3 regions of the Paraburkholderia suaedae genome follow, and region 1 is predicted to be linked to each of the others. Evidence: predicted binding sites of a transcription regulator. Region 1 holds the regulator's gene; each other region holds the start of a gene.
What was found. The regulator LexA, encoded in region 1, represses DNA repair genes until DNA is damaged. The targets are predictions, from matches to a motif close to ACTGTATNNNNATACAGT.
Positions count from the first base shown of each region.

Region 2: imuA (translesion DNA synthesis-associated protein ImuA) is a predicted target of LexA. The motif match lies at 2,654-2,671, and genes of this name have one in related genera.
Region 3: ABQJ48_RS04350 (PA0069 family radical SAM protein) is a predicted target of LexA. The motif match lies at 2,094-2,111, and genes of this name have one in related genera.

Region 1 covers NZ_JBFOAH010000001.1:707,571-711,845, forward strand. Annotated here, with positions in the region: gene cysT (sulfate ABC transporter permease subunit CysT) at 1-288, opposite strand, end outside; gene ABQJ48_RS03080 (sulfate ABC transporter substrate-binding protein) at 448-1,497, opposite strand; gene lexA (transcriptional repressor LexA) at 1,813-2,463, shown strand; gene ABQJ48_RS03090 (hypothetical protein) at 2,622-2,966, shown strand; gene ABQJ48_RS03095 (DUF2939 domain-containing protein) at 3,130-3,774, shown strand; gene ABQJ48_RS03100 (universal stress protein) at 3,860-4,275, opposite strand, start outside.
Region 2 covers NZ_JBFOAH010000011.1:120,352-124,626, forward strand. Annotated here, with positions in the region: gene ABQJ48_RS17165 (RT0821/Lpp0805 family surface protein) at 1-137, shown strand, start outside; gene ABQJ48_RS17170 (hypothetical protein) at 167-517, opposite strand; gene ABQJ48_RS17175 (Hsp20/alpha crystallin family protein) at 665-1,132, shown strand; gene ABQJ48_RS17180 (Hsp20/alpha crystallin family protein) at 1,157-1,564, shown strand; gene ABQJ48_RS17185 (Hsp20/alpha crystallin family protein) at 1,753-2,322, shown strand; tRNA gene ABQJ48_RS17190 (tRNA-Lys) at 2,370-2,442, shown strand; gene imuA (translesion DNA synthesis-associated protein ImuA) at 2,686-3,393, shown strand; gene ABQJ48_RS17200 (Y-family DNA polymerase) at 3,323-4,275, shown strand, end outside.
Region 3 covers NZ_JBFOAH010000002.1:208,555-212,829, reverse strand. Annotated here, with positions in the region: gene ABQJ48_RS04360 (PQQ-dependent sugar dehydrogenase) at 1-172, shown strand, start outside; gene ABQJ48_RS04355 (NINE protein) at 424-891, shown strand; gene ABQJ48_RS04350 (PA0069 family radical SAM protein) at 908-2,056, opposite strand; gene ABQJ48_RS04345 (Lrp/AsnC ligand binding domain-containing protein) at 2,159-2,647, opposite strand; gene ABQJ48_RS04340 (D-amino acid dehydrogenase) at 2,816-4,102, shown strand; gene ABQJ48_RS04335 (acyl-CoA dehydrogenase) at 4,249-4,275, opposite strand, start outside.

The DNA of each region.
Region 1 (4,275 bases):
ACGCTTGAATGGAAATGTGTAGCGAACCAGCACCCACGCGACCAGAAAGCCGAACACCGCGTTGACCAGCGCGCCGCCGAGTGCGGCAAAAAACGTCAGGCGATACGACGCGAGCACCCTGGGCGACGTCACGGCGCGGACGAACTGATGCCAGTCGAGCGTCGCGGTCTTGAGAAAGGTCGCCGCCAGCGGGATCAGCACAATGAGGCTCAGATAAGCCACCGTGATGCCGAGTGTCAGGCCAAAGCCGGGCAACGCGCTCGGCTTTCGGAAGGTCAACGTGGTCATGCTGGATACTCTTTCAGTTTGATGCGTGCGTGGCGATACGGATCTTCGGCTGCCCGATTCCGGTTGATCAAAAGCGCGCCCAGGGGCGCGCTCGGACCTGGCGCGTTGCCGCGCCGCATGCCGGGTGTCGAGGCCCGGTACGGGCACCCATGCGCAGATTTACTGTGGCTGATAGATCGAATCGAACACGCCGCCGTCGGCAAAGTGGGTTTTCTGCGCGTTGCTCCAGCCGCCGAACGAATCGTCGACCGTGTAGAGCTTGAGCTTCGGAAACTTCGCGGTCAGGTTGGCCGGCACCTTGTTCGAACGCGGACGGTAGAAGTTCTTCGCGGCGATCTCCTGGCCCTCTTCGCTGTACAGGAAGTTCAGATACGCGTCGGCGAGCTTGCGCGTGCCGTGCCTGTCGACCACTTTGTCGACCACCGCGACCGGCGGTTCGGCCAGAATGCTCACCGACGGCGCGACGACTTCAAACTTGTCGGGGCCAAACTCCTTGAGCGACAGGAACGCCTCGTTCTCCCAGGCGATCAGCACGTCGCCGATACCGCGCTGCACGAAGCTGGTGGTCGCGCCACGTGCGCCCGAATCCAGCACACCGGCGTTCCTGTACAACTTGCCGACGAACTCCTTCGCCTTCTGCGCATTGCCGCCCGGTTGATGTTCGGCATAGGCCCAGGCGGCCAGATAGTTCCAACGCGCGCCGCCCGAAGTCTTCGGATTGGGCGTCACGATCGACACACCGGGCTTGATCAGGTCGTCCCAGTCCTTGATGTGCTTCGGGTTGCCCTTGCGCACCAGGAACACGATCGTCGACGTATACGGCGACGCGTTGTCCGGCAGACGCTTTTGCCAGCCTTTGTCGAGCAGGCCTTTGCTGGCGAGCGCATCAATGTCGTAGGCGAGCGCGAGCGTCACCACGTCCGCCTGCAAGCCGTCCAGCACCGAGCGCGCCTGCGCCCCCGAGCCGCCGTGCGACTGCTTGAACGTGACCGTCTCGCCGGTCTTCGCCTTCCATTGCTTGCCGAACGCCTGGTTGACGTCCTGGTAGAGCTCGCGCGTCGGATCGTAGGAGACGTTCAGCAGCGTTGTGTCGGCCGCCTGTGCCTGGCCGAGGGCGCCCAGGGTAGCGAGGGTGCCGAGCGCGCCGAACGCGAGCGCCCCGATGAGTTGCCTGGTTCTGCCCGCCAGCCCCGTGTGCTTATGGCTCATGTTCGATTTTCTCCGCGTGGTCGTCTGCTGAAGCAGCGTTTGAGGTGGTGTTTGCGTCGCGGTCACGTGCACATGAGCGCCGATCCGGAGGCCAGTCTAGCGACGGTCTTTCATCATTAAAAATAATGTTTCTTCATTTTTTTATACGTAAAAGTGGTAATCGCAGCTGGGTAAGGCGTTGCGGCACGAAAACCGTTGTCTGGACGCCGCGAATCGGCGTTTGAGCAACACGCCCCGAAGCGAACTTAAAGTAAAGCTTGAATTGCGCCCAATACTGTATAAAAATACAGTCACCTGTTCATACATACAGTGGCCATGACAAAACTCACCGCACGACAGCAGCAGGTTTTCGATCTGATCCGCCGGGCGATCGAACGCACCGGTTTTCCTCCCACGCGCGCCGAAATTGCCGCCGAACTCGGCTTTAGCTCGGCTAACTCGGCCGAAGAACACCTGCGCGCCCTCGCTCGCAAAGGCGTGATCGAACTGGCGGCCGGGGCGTCGCGCGGCATTCGCCTGCTGGCAGGCCCGGAAGACGCGCCGCATCAGTTCACGCTGCCGCACGCCAGCATCATGCAACTGTCGCTGCCGCTCATCGGCCGCGTCGCGGCCGGTAGTCCGATCCTCGCGCAGGAACATATCTCGCAGCACTACGCGTGCGACCCGGCACTGTTCTCCAGCAAGCCCGACTACCTGCTGAAGGTGCGTGGGCTTTCCATGCGCGACGCGGGGATCTTCGACGGCGACCTGCTCGCAGTGCAAAAGAGAAGCGAAGCAAAAGACGGCCAGATCATCATTGCCCGGCTCGGCGACGACGTCACGGTCAAGCGCTTGAAGCGCCGGCCCAACGGCATCGAGCTGATCGCGGAGAACCCGGACTACGAGAACATCTTCGTTGAAAGCGGCAGTGCCGACTTCGCGCTGGAAGGGATCGCCGTGGGGCTGATTCGACCCGGCGAGTTCTAAGCCGCAGGTGCGGCGCCGGGCCGGCGCGTAGGCGTCGCTCGGACTTCGCTTGCGCTTCGCCTGTCGGTCGTATCGCTCGTATCGCTCGTATCGCTCGTATCGCTCGTATCGCTTGGCCACACTCAACTGCATCAACGCTGCACCGCCTGGAGAGACTCATGGAACGCCTTGCCCGCCTGCTGCCTTTTCGCCAGTTCGGCCGTCTGCGCCATTTGCGCAATCTGGTGTCGTGCTCATTGATCGAAGCCCCGGCCGCAAGTACTGCGCCGCTGTTCGACACGTCCGCCGATGCGGCGAGCCTGCCCTCTGCATTGCCGGCGTTTGCGCGCGTCTCGTTGAACTCGGGGTTGAACACGGCCGAGCCGGCGCGGCGCGCGCCGGTGCGGGTCTATCACGGGCCGTCGCGGCTGATCATGGTCGGCACGGTCGACGCAGTGTGCCGCATGATCGACCGGTGCATCGCCGACGAAGCCAATATGCATGGCGCGGTATTCGAGGCTTGAGTGCCTGTCGGTGTCGAACCCGAAAGCGGCTGCCCGATGCATCGCGCGTAGTCGTTGACTGCGTCCATTTTTGAATTAAGTCGTCTGATATTTGCCTAGAATGGGATTGTTTCTGCGTGACCGAGGTCCACGTTAGACCCAACCTGATAAGGAGTCCCATCTGATGACAGTTCCAGGACGCAACAAAGGCATCGCCACCCGGCCGCTGATCATCACGTTGATCGTGATCGTGGTGATCGCCGTGCTGGGCTTTGCTTACGCATCACCGTATATCGCATTGAACAATCTCAAACGCGCGGCCGATGCCCGCGATGTGCAAACCGTCAATGAGTACGTGGATTTCCCCGCGTTGCGCGACAGCCTGAAGCTGCAGATCGCCGGTCTGCTGTCACGTCGGCTGGGCGCAGATAACGACAGCAAACTCGCCACGATTGGCGCCATGATCGGCGTGACGCTGATCGGTCCGCTGGTGGATGCGTATGCGACGCCGGACGGCGTCGCGGCCTTGCTCAACGGTATGCCGCCGAGCGGCAACCCCGGCGAGCGACCGCCTGCAGAGCCCGCCGCTAACAATGCACCGGTTGCGGGCGCGCAAACACCGGCGTCGCCAGCCGCCGGCGATGCCAACAGCAGCGCCGACGGCAACGCTGCTCCCGTGCAACGGCAAACGTCGGCGGGTTATCGCAGCCTCAATGAGTTCGTGGTGACTTACCGCCGTGGCGGCGAGGCCGCTGCACATTACGCGGCGATTTTCAGACGCGAAGGTCCGTTCACGTGGAAGCTCGCCGCAATCGATCTGAACGAGTGATCGGCGAGCACCACGGGCAATCACCTGACTGCCCCCTTGGCCCGTCCGCTCGCAGGGGCATCAGTGTGTGTGAAGGCAAGCCGCCTCAAGCCGCGGCTTGCTGCTGTTCCTGCGCGGAAGAACAGGCCACCAGAATGCTGCACGACACGCGGTCGAGCAAAGGTGTATTGCCCGCGCCCATCCACCATCTCGAGAGGCCGGTGCGGCAGCGATGCCCGACCACGACCAGGTCGACATGCAACTCGTTGGCGAGATTGGCGATCTCGTCGATCGGATGGCCGAACGCGAAATGCCCTTGCGCGTTCACGCCCCGCTCGGTGAGCCAGGTTACGCCTTCCTGCAGAATATCGCGCGCGGTCTTTTCGAAACTTCCGCAAGCCACATCGGTCAGCAGGCCAGCGCTTTGCGCGATACTGGAGCGCATGTCCACTACCGACAGCAGGTGCGTTTCCGCCTTCAGATCCAATGCGAGATCGGCGCCACAACGCAGAGCTTTGCGGC
Region 2 (4,275 bases), on a different contig from region 1:
CGCAGTCGACGACCAAGGAGGGGGATAAAACCTGTCGGACTGCCACGCTGGTCGCGATTGCCAAAGGCCAGACGCAAACCTGGACGCCGACTGTCTGCAAGGTGGGCAGCGGACCCTGGAAGATCCTCAAGCAATGACAGCGATCGTGACAGATGCCTGGTGGCGCTTACGCTGCATGTGCATGTATCGTGACGGCGAAGTCCTGCATCGAGCTGCCGCAACGCGCTTCGAACCACCCAGCGTTCGGGATGAAGGTCGTATTGTCCGCTGTGCGCAGATCGGAGAATTCTTCCGGTGAAAACTGGCAGCCATGCCTCAAGGCGAGCCGCTCCAATGAACCGGCAAGCTCAATCGATTGCCGCCTAGCCCGACCCCGGACCAGAACAAAGCCATATCGCAAGGCAAAAAGCCCGCCCGCTGCAACCCGCGTGGCGCTGCGGCAATGCACTGCAATAAAAGATTCTGGCAGGCCATTTCCAGGCCCCTGACTTCGCCCGCCGCCCCTTGAAATTTCCACAGCAAGTCCTATCTTTGGTTTCGCTCAGGCAGACGCGCCCGCGGTATCGGGCGCGCTGTGTGCTTCGATTTGTTTGCCAACAGCTGGCGGGCGAACTGCAGCGCGTAGGCCCGTTCGCCTCCATGCTCCATTTGCGAGGATACGACCATGAGTGATCTCTATTCCGGAACCGACCTGTTCAGCGAATTCGACCGTCTGCAGCGCGAGATGGCGAGTCTGTTCGGCGGCTTTCCGTCCAGCATCCGCGCCGGCCGCCTCGGCGCCTTTCCGCAAATCAACATTGGCGCCACCGACGACTCCATCGAGATCGTCGCGTTCGCGCCCGGCATCAACCCCGCTGAACTCGAAGTCTCGATCGACAAAGGGTTGCTGACGATTGCCGGCGAGCGCAAGCCAGCGCGGCCCGAGGGCAGCGCCGGCAGCGGCGGCGAGCAGGCCTCCGACGACCTGCGCACCTACGCCCAGGAGCGCTTTGCCGGGTCGTTTCGCCGCGTGATCGAACTGCCGCAGAACGCCGACGCCGACAAGGTGCAGGCGCGCTACACCAACGGCTGCCTGTCGATTACCGTCGGCAAGCGCGAGGCATCGAAGCCCCGGGCCATCACCGTCCAGTAACGTCCGTTATTCGAGGAGCAAACCATGAACGACAAGACTCGGGTTGCCGAGCGCGACCAGGAAGCGGTAGCACGACGCGAGGGCGGCCGGCCGGCACGGCGGACGACGCTCACGCCGGCAGTCGACATCTTCGAGGACAGCCAGGGCATCACGCTGTGGGCGGACCTGCCAGGCGTCACCAAGGACAAGCTCGACGTGAAGGTGCACGACGGCAATCTTTATATCGAGGCCGAAGCGGTCGTGCCAACCCCCGCCGGTCTGCGGCTGCAGCACGCCGAAATCCGTGAACCGCGTTTCGCCCGTGCGTTCTCGCTGAGCCCCGACTTCGACACATCGAAGATCGACGCCAATCTGCAGGACGGCGTGCTGAAACTGACGATTCCGCGGCGCGATGAAGCAAGGCCGCGACGGATCGAGGTGCAGACCAGCTGAGCCGAAAGCCGGCGCTGCGCGACGCGCCGCCGCTCGCTGTCAGGTTGCCTGCGAAGGGGGGATTCGCGGGTGCTGACGCGAGGTGACGGCGGCTGCTCGCGGGGCAGTCTGGCACGTCGGCGCAACTGCGTCGCCTGAGTGCGATGAAGGACTTCCGGTTCTCCTGCCAGCTCATCGAGGAGGAAACGATGAACACCGAGCCGAAAAAGTGGAACCTTTTCAAATTTCTCCGCGGTTCAGGGCGCAAAGCCGATTCCGACTCGGACAGTGCGCAAAGTTCGCCGGCCAGTGAATCGGGACGTGTTTCATGGCCTGACCTTCCGCGTCTTTTCTCTCGCGATCCGTGGCGTGCCATGGAAGACTTTTTTCACGATCCGTTTGCAGCGCGCGGCACGCTGGAGCGATGGTTTGGCGACTTCAGCTCATCGCGTTTCCAGCCGCGGATCGACGTGGTCGACGAGGGGAAGATACTGCGCGTGACCGTCGAACTGCCAGGCATGGAAAAGGACGATCTGAAGATCACCGTCGAGGATGGCGCGCTGATGTTGCGCGGCGAGAAAAAACAGGATGTGCATAGCGAGGAAGACGGCTGCTACCGGCTCGAGCGGGCCTATGGAGCGTTCACGCGCACGATCCCGATGCCGGAATATGCCGATGCGGAGCACGCTCTCGCTAAGTTCGACAAGGGCGTGCTGACGTTGAGCGTGCCGAAGCAGGAGCCGCCGCGCGCTGTGAGCCGCACGATCGATATCGGGTGACGTGGATCGAGGCCGCGCGCTTGCGGGGTGAATCAGAGGAGTAGCTCGGGTCGTTAGCTCAGCCGGTAGAGCAGCGGACTTTTAATCCGTCGGTCACTGGTTCGAATCCAGTACGGCCCATTTCCCGCGCGCCTGGCGCGCGCGTGGCCCGTTTTGCGCAACGGACATCCATGGCACGTCGGCGCTGGCGGGTTGTCCGCCACGCCGATCTGTTGCTGTGCGAACGTCCGTGGAAGTTCAGACGCGCGCATCCTGATCCAGCCTTCGACCAGCCTTCGACCAGCCTCCCATTAAAAGTGTCAGTTCGCTGTCTCAAAATTGAGTGTAGGATACTGTATAAATATACAGGTTTTGAGCAGCCCCATGTCCACCGCTACCGTTCCGGCTGAAGAGATACACCCGTCCCTGTGGCGGGCGTCCCAGCTCGCCCGGGGTCGTGGGCAAGTCGTTGAGACGGGCTACCCGGCGCTATCCGCCGAATTGCCGGGCGGCGGCTGGCCGCTCGGCGCGCTCGTGGACCTGCTGGTGCAGCAGGCGGGCGTCGGGGAGTTGCGGCTACTGCAACCCGCGCTGAGCGCCGCCGGAAACCGGCCGATCGCTTTCGTGCAGCCGCCGCACACGCCAGACGGGCTCGGTCTGAGCTACATCGGCCTTGCCATCGAACAGGTGCTGCGCATCGATGCGCAGAAGACCGCTGATGCCCTGTGGTCGGCGGAGCAAATTCTGCGCGCGGGCAGTTGCAGCGCACTGGTTTTCTGGGCGCAGTACGCGAAATCGTCGTCGCTCAGGCGCCTGCACCTTGCTGCGCAGTCTTCCAGGACGCTGTTCGTGATGGTGAGGCCGCTCGCCGCCGCGCAGCATTCGTCGCCTGCACTGCTGCGCTTGGCGTTGCGGCCTTCACCGGACGGCCTGAGCGTCGACATCGTGAAACGACGAGGGCCCGCTCGCGCCGAGCCCCTCTCGATTCCCCTTCAACCTACTCCTGTTCTGCTTTCCCGACATGCGCGTCTTTCTCGCCGTCCACTTGCCGAAGTTGCCGCTCGAAGTCTTCCGACCGAAGTGGTCGCCTGAGCCGTCTCACGGGAGTGTCGTGCTTGAGAAAGACCAGGTGATCATCGCCGATGGCGTCGCCAGAGCCGCCGGAATACGTCTGGGCATGAAGCGCGGCGGCGTGCTCACGCTGTCGCCCGAGACGGCAATGCACGAACGGGACATGGGGCGGGAGGAAGCCGCGCAGCGGGAGGTCGGCGTGGCCTTGATGCGCTTCTCACCCGAAGTCGCGCTGCTCGATGAGGCGACTGTCGTCGTCGAAGTCGGCGCAAGCTTGCGTCTGTTCGGTGGACTGCTCGCGTTGTGCCGGGAGGCGAAAGCCGTGCTCGCGACGCTCGGGCTCAGCGCGCGCATCAGCGCGGCGCCGACCGGACAGGGTGCATGGCTCCTGGCGAAATACGGCAACCGGCGCGTGCTCAAGCTCGCTTCGCTCGAACAGCGGTTGTCCGCGCTGCCGATGGACGCCATGCCGGAAATCCGCCGCTTCGCCGACTGGTTCTCCGGTCTTGGCTGCGAGACCATTGCCGACGTCAGACGCCTGCCGCGTGCGGGCTTGCAGCGCCGCTGCGGCGAGCATCTGCTCGATTCGCTCGACCGCGCATTCGGCACCGCGCCCGAACTCTTCGACTGGCTTGAATTGCCGCCGACGTTCTCTGCGCGCATCGAAATGCCTGATCGGCTCGAACACGCAGACGGTGCCGTGTTCGGCGCGCATCGGCTCATCGTGCAGCTTTGCGGCTGGCTTTGCGCGAAGCAACTGGCGCTCACGGCGTTCAGGCTCCTGCTGGAGCACGAGCGGGGACGCGACGCCATCGAACCGACCACCATCGACATCGCGCTGGGCGAGCCGACATGGCGGGAAGAACATCTCGTCCGGCTACTCAAGGAGCGGCTGCATCGTAT
Region 3 (4,275 bases), on a different contig from region 1:
CGACCCGGACGGCAACCACGCGCGCCAGCAAGTGTTTGCCGAAGGCTGGCTGCAGCCGGGCGAAACCGTCTGGGGACGCCCCGCCGACGTGCTGCCGCTGCCCGACGGCTCCCTGCTGATCAGCGACGACTACGCTGGCGCCATCTATCGCGTGACGTATTCAGCGCCATGACATTCACAGGTGCGTGCGATGGCGGTCTCGCGCCCGGCGCGCTACCGATTCCAGGCGGCTGGCCGGGATCATTGCGCGCCGCCAGCCCGCCGCGGTTGCCCGCAACGCACTGCATTCGGGTCACTCTGAACTTCGCAGCACGCGCATTCCGCAAGTGACCCTCAGCATGCGGCCGGCGTAGAATGCCCGTCGGTCCGCAGCCGTACGGCGCGCCGCTCCTTTCGACCGCCTGTCACTTCGCCCACGTCCACATGTCCACCGCAGCTTCGATTTCCCCGCGCTTCCGATCCAAGACGCTTACCGCCGCGCTGGCGTTCCTGGTGGGCAGCCTCGGCGCGCACCGCTTCTACCTGTTCGGCAAACGTGATCCCTACGGCTGGGCTCATGTGCTCGGCACGCTAATGGGCATCCCCGGCGTCATGCTGCTGGTGGCAAGCGAGCGCGCTTCGATCCTCGGCTGGGTGCTGGCTTTTTTCGGCGCTGTTTCAGTGCTTTCCGCGTTTCTCGCCGCGATCGTCTACGGACTGCGTCCCGATGAAAAATGGGACGCCCAGTTCAATGCGCACACGCAACGCAGAAGCCGCTCGGGCTGGACTGTCATTTTTGTCGTGATCTTTTCGCTGTTTATCGGCGCATTTGTGCTGATGACCGGCCTCGCCTTATCGTTTCAAACCTACTTCGAAAGTCAGGTGGAAGCGGCCAAAACGATCTCGCAATGACGGGCCCCGCAGCGCGTTAGAAGAGCTTCAGTTGCGGATTCACGGGCAGCGGTTGTTCGGCGTGCGACGGCTCGCCCCGACGAAAGTGCGACATATCGAGAATGCCGCGATCGCGCCGGTTCAGGCCCAAGCGGCGCACGGCGTGATGGAATCGCTGCCTGAGCAGATCGGCCCATAAGCCCTCGCCTTTCATTCGCGTGGCGAACGACGAATCGTAGTCTTTGCCGCCTCGCATGTCGTGCACGCGACTCATCACCCGCGCGGCGCGATCGGGAAAATGCGCGCTGAGCCAGTCCTTAAATAGCGGCGCGACTTCCCACGGCAGACGCAGCACGATATAGCTCGCATTGCTCGCACCGGCTTGCGCGCACGCTTCAAGCACGCGCTCCATGTCAGGCTCGGTGACGAACGGGATCACCGGGGCAACGCTGACGCCGACCGGAATGCCCGCCTCGCTCAATGTGCGAATAGTGCGCAGCCGCCGCGACGGCGTGGCCGCGCGCGGTTCGAGCGTGCGCGCGATGTCGGCGTCCAGCGTCGTGATGGTGATGGCCGCCATGAATTGCCCGCGCGCCGCCATCGGAGCGAGCAGATCTATATCGCGCTCGATCAGTGACGATTTGGTGATCGCCGCAAACGGATGGTTGCGCTCGCTGAGCACCTCGATTACCCGACGCGTGAGGCGCAAATCGCGTTCGGCGGGCTGCCACGCGTCCGTGTTGACGCCCAGCGCGATCGGTTCGGGCACATAGGTTTTCTTCGACAACTCCCGCTCGAGCAGTTCCGGCGCGTTGATCTTCGCGTAGATCCGGCTTTCGAAGTCGAGCCCCGGAGACAGCCCGAGATAGCTATGCGTGGGCCGCGCGAAGCAATAGATGCAGCCATGCTCGCAGCCGCGGTACGGATTCAGCGACACACTGAACGGAATGTCCGGCGACGCATTGCGCGTGAGGATGCTCTTCGCGCGTTCCTCAAAGACCTGCGTGCGCAGTGCCTTGGGCTCCTCCCCGCCTTCGTGGGCGAGAGGCAGCCAGCCGTCGTCCGCTGGTTCGCGCTGGTCGACCTCGTAGCGGCCTTGCAGGTTCGTGACGGCACCACGCCCCTTGCGAGGCGCAGGCGGCGCGATCGGAAATTCTCGAGCGGTTCGGGTGTCGGAGTTGGCCACGGCTGAATACCACAAACGAAACAACAGGCGCGCAATACCTGTATAAATATACAGTGTTTTCGCCGTTTGTCGAGCGCCGTATGCGGCTGCCCCGTTGACCCCCTATCCGCCCACGGCGATTGTCAGGGTCTCCTTGATTTCTTCCATCACCACGTAACTCTTGGACTGCACCGCGCCCGGCAATTGCAAAAGGATGTCGCCAAGCAGCTTCCGGTAGTCGGCCATCTCGCCGATGCGCGCCTTGATCAGGTAGTCGAAATCGCCTGATACAAGATGGCATTCCAGCACCTCGGGGATCTTCTGCACTTCGCGCCGGAACTGGTCGAACATGTTGCCGCTCTTGTGATCGAGCGTGATCTCGACGAATACCAGCAACGCCGCCCCGAGTTCGGCCGGGTTCACCCGCGCGTAGTAGCCGGTGATCACGCCGTCGCGCTCCATCCGTTTGACCCGCTCGATGCACGGCGTCACCGACAGCCCGACCTGCTCGGCCAGGTCCTTCATGGCCATCCGGCCGTCCTGCTGCAGAAGCCGCAAGATGTTGTGATCGAGTTTATCGAGGGCTCGCACGGGTTGGCGCTGTGTACGCATGGTGTTTCCGCTAAAAATTCAACAACTACGATAACAAAACCTGCCTTACTGGCAATAGTATAGCGGTTAACACTGGGCGATCGGCGTTTTACCTCGTGAATCGATTGAATTCGAGCAAATCGATGAGCGCCCCGCCCTCCTATCTCTTCTGGATCTGCTGGAGCAACTATGCGAGTCGTCGTTTTGGGCAGTGGCGTCGTCGGGGTGACGACTGCGTATTACCTCGCGCGCGCCGGTCATGAAGTGACCGTGATCGACCGCGAGGCCGGCCCTGCGCTCGAAACCAGTTTCGCCAACGCCGGTCAGATATCGCCGGGCTACGCGTCGCCGTGGGCCGCGCCCGGCGTGCCGCTGAAGGCCGTCAAATGGATGTTCCAGAAACATGCACCGCTCGCAATCCGTCTCGACGGCACGCAGTTCCAGCTGCAATGGATGTGGCAGATGCTGCAGAACTGCACGTCGGCGCGCTACGCGGTGAACAAGGGACGCATGGTGCGCCTCGCCGAATACAGTCGCGACTGCCTGCAGGCGTTGCGCGCGGACACCGGCCTTCAGTACGAAGGCCGCACGGGCGGGACACTGCAGGTGTTCCGTACGCAGCAGCAGTTCGACGGCGCCGCGAAAGATATTGCCGTGCTCGAAGACGCAAACGTGCCGTATGAACTGCTGTCCGCCACGGAACTCGCGCAGGCTGAGCCGGCGCTCGCGGCGGTGTCGCACAAGCTGACCGGCGGGTTGCGGCTGCCGGGCGACGAAACCGGCGACTGCCAGATGTTCACCACGGGCCTCGCGACGCTGGCCGGGCAACTGGGCGTCAAGTTCCGCTACAACACGCCGATCGACGCGCTCATGATGTCCGGCGACCGCGTCGCCGGCGTGCAATGCGGCGGCGAACTCGTGCGCGCGGACTCGTTCGTCGTCGCGCTCGGTTCGTACTCCACGCAATTTCTGGCGGGTCTGGTGAAAATCCCGGTCTATCCGCTCAAAGGCTATTCGATCACTGCGCCGATCGTCGACTCGGCCGCAGCTCCGGTGTCCACGGTGCTCGACGAAACCTACAAGATCGCGATCACGCGCTTCGACAACCGGATCCGGGTCGGCGGAATGGCCGAGATCGTCGGCTTCGACAAGTCGCTGCGCGAGGCGCGCCGCGCCACGCTGGAAATGTGCGTGAACGATCTGTTCCCGGGCGGCGGCGACACGTCGAAGGCCACGTTCTGGACCGGTCTGCGGCCGATGACGCCCGACGGCACGCCGATCGTCGGGCGCACGCCGGTCGCGAACCTGTTCCTGAACACGGGCCACGGCACGCTCGGCTGGACCATGTCGTGCGGCTCGGGCCAGTTGCTGGCCGACGTGATGTCGGGCAAACAGCCTGCCATCAAGGCGGATGACCTGTCGGTGCATCGCTATCTCGGCGAGACCGGCGGTGTGCATCGCCCGGCTTATGCCTGAGACCTGGCGCCGGGCGCGATGCCCATGGCAAGCCGGTAAGTTGCGCAAGCTGCGCTCGAATCTCACGCGAGCATGAAAAACGGCGCCTCACTTCACAGGAGGCGCCGTTTGCTTTTACGCCGAAGCGGCAAGCCGCGGGCGTTGCATCAAAACTGATCTGCCGACAATGCCAG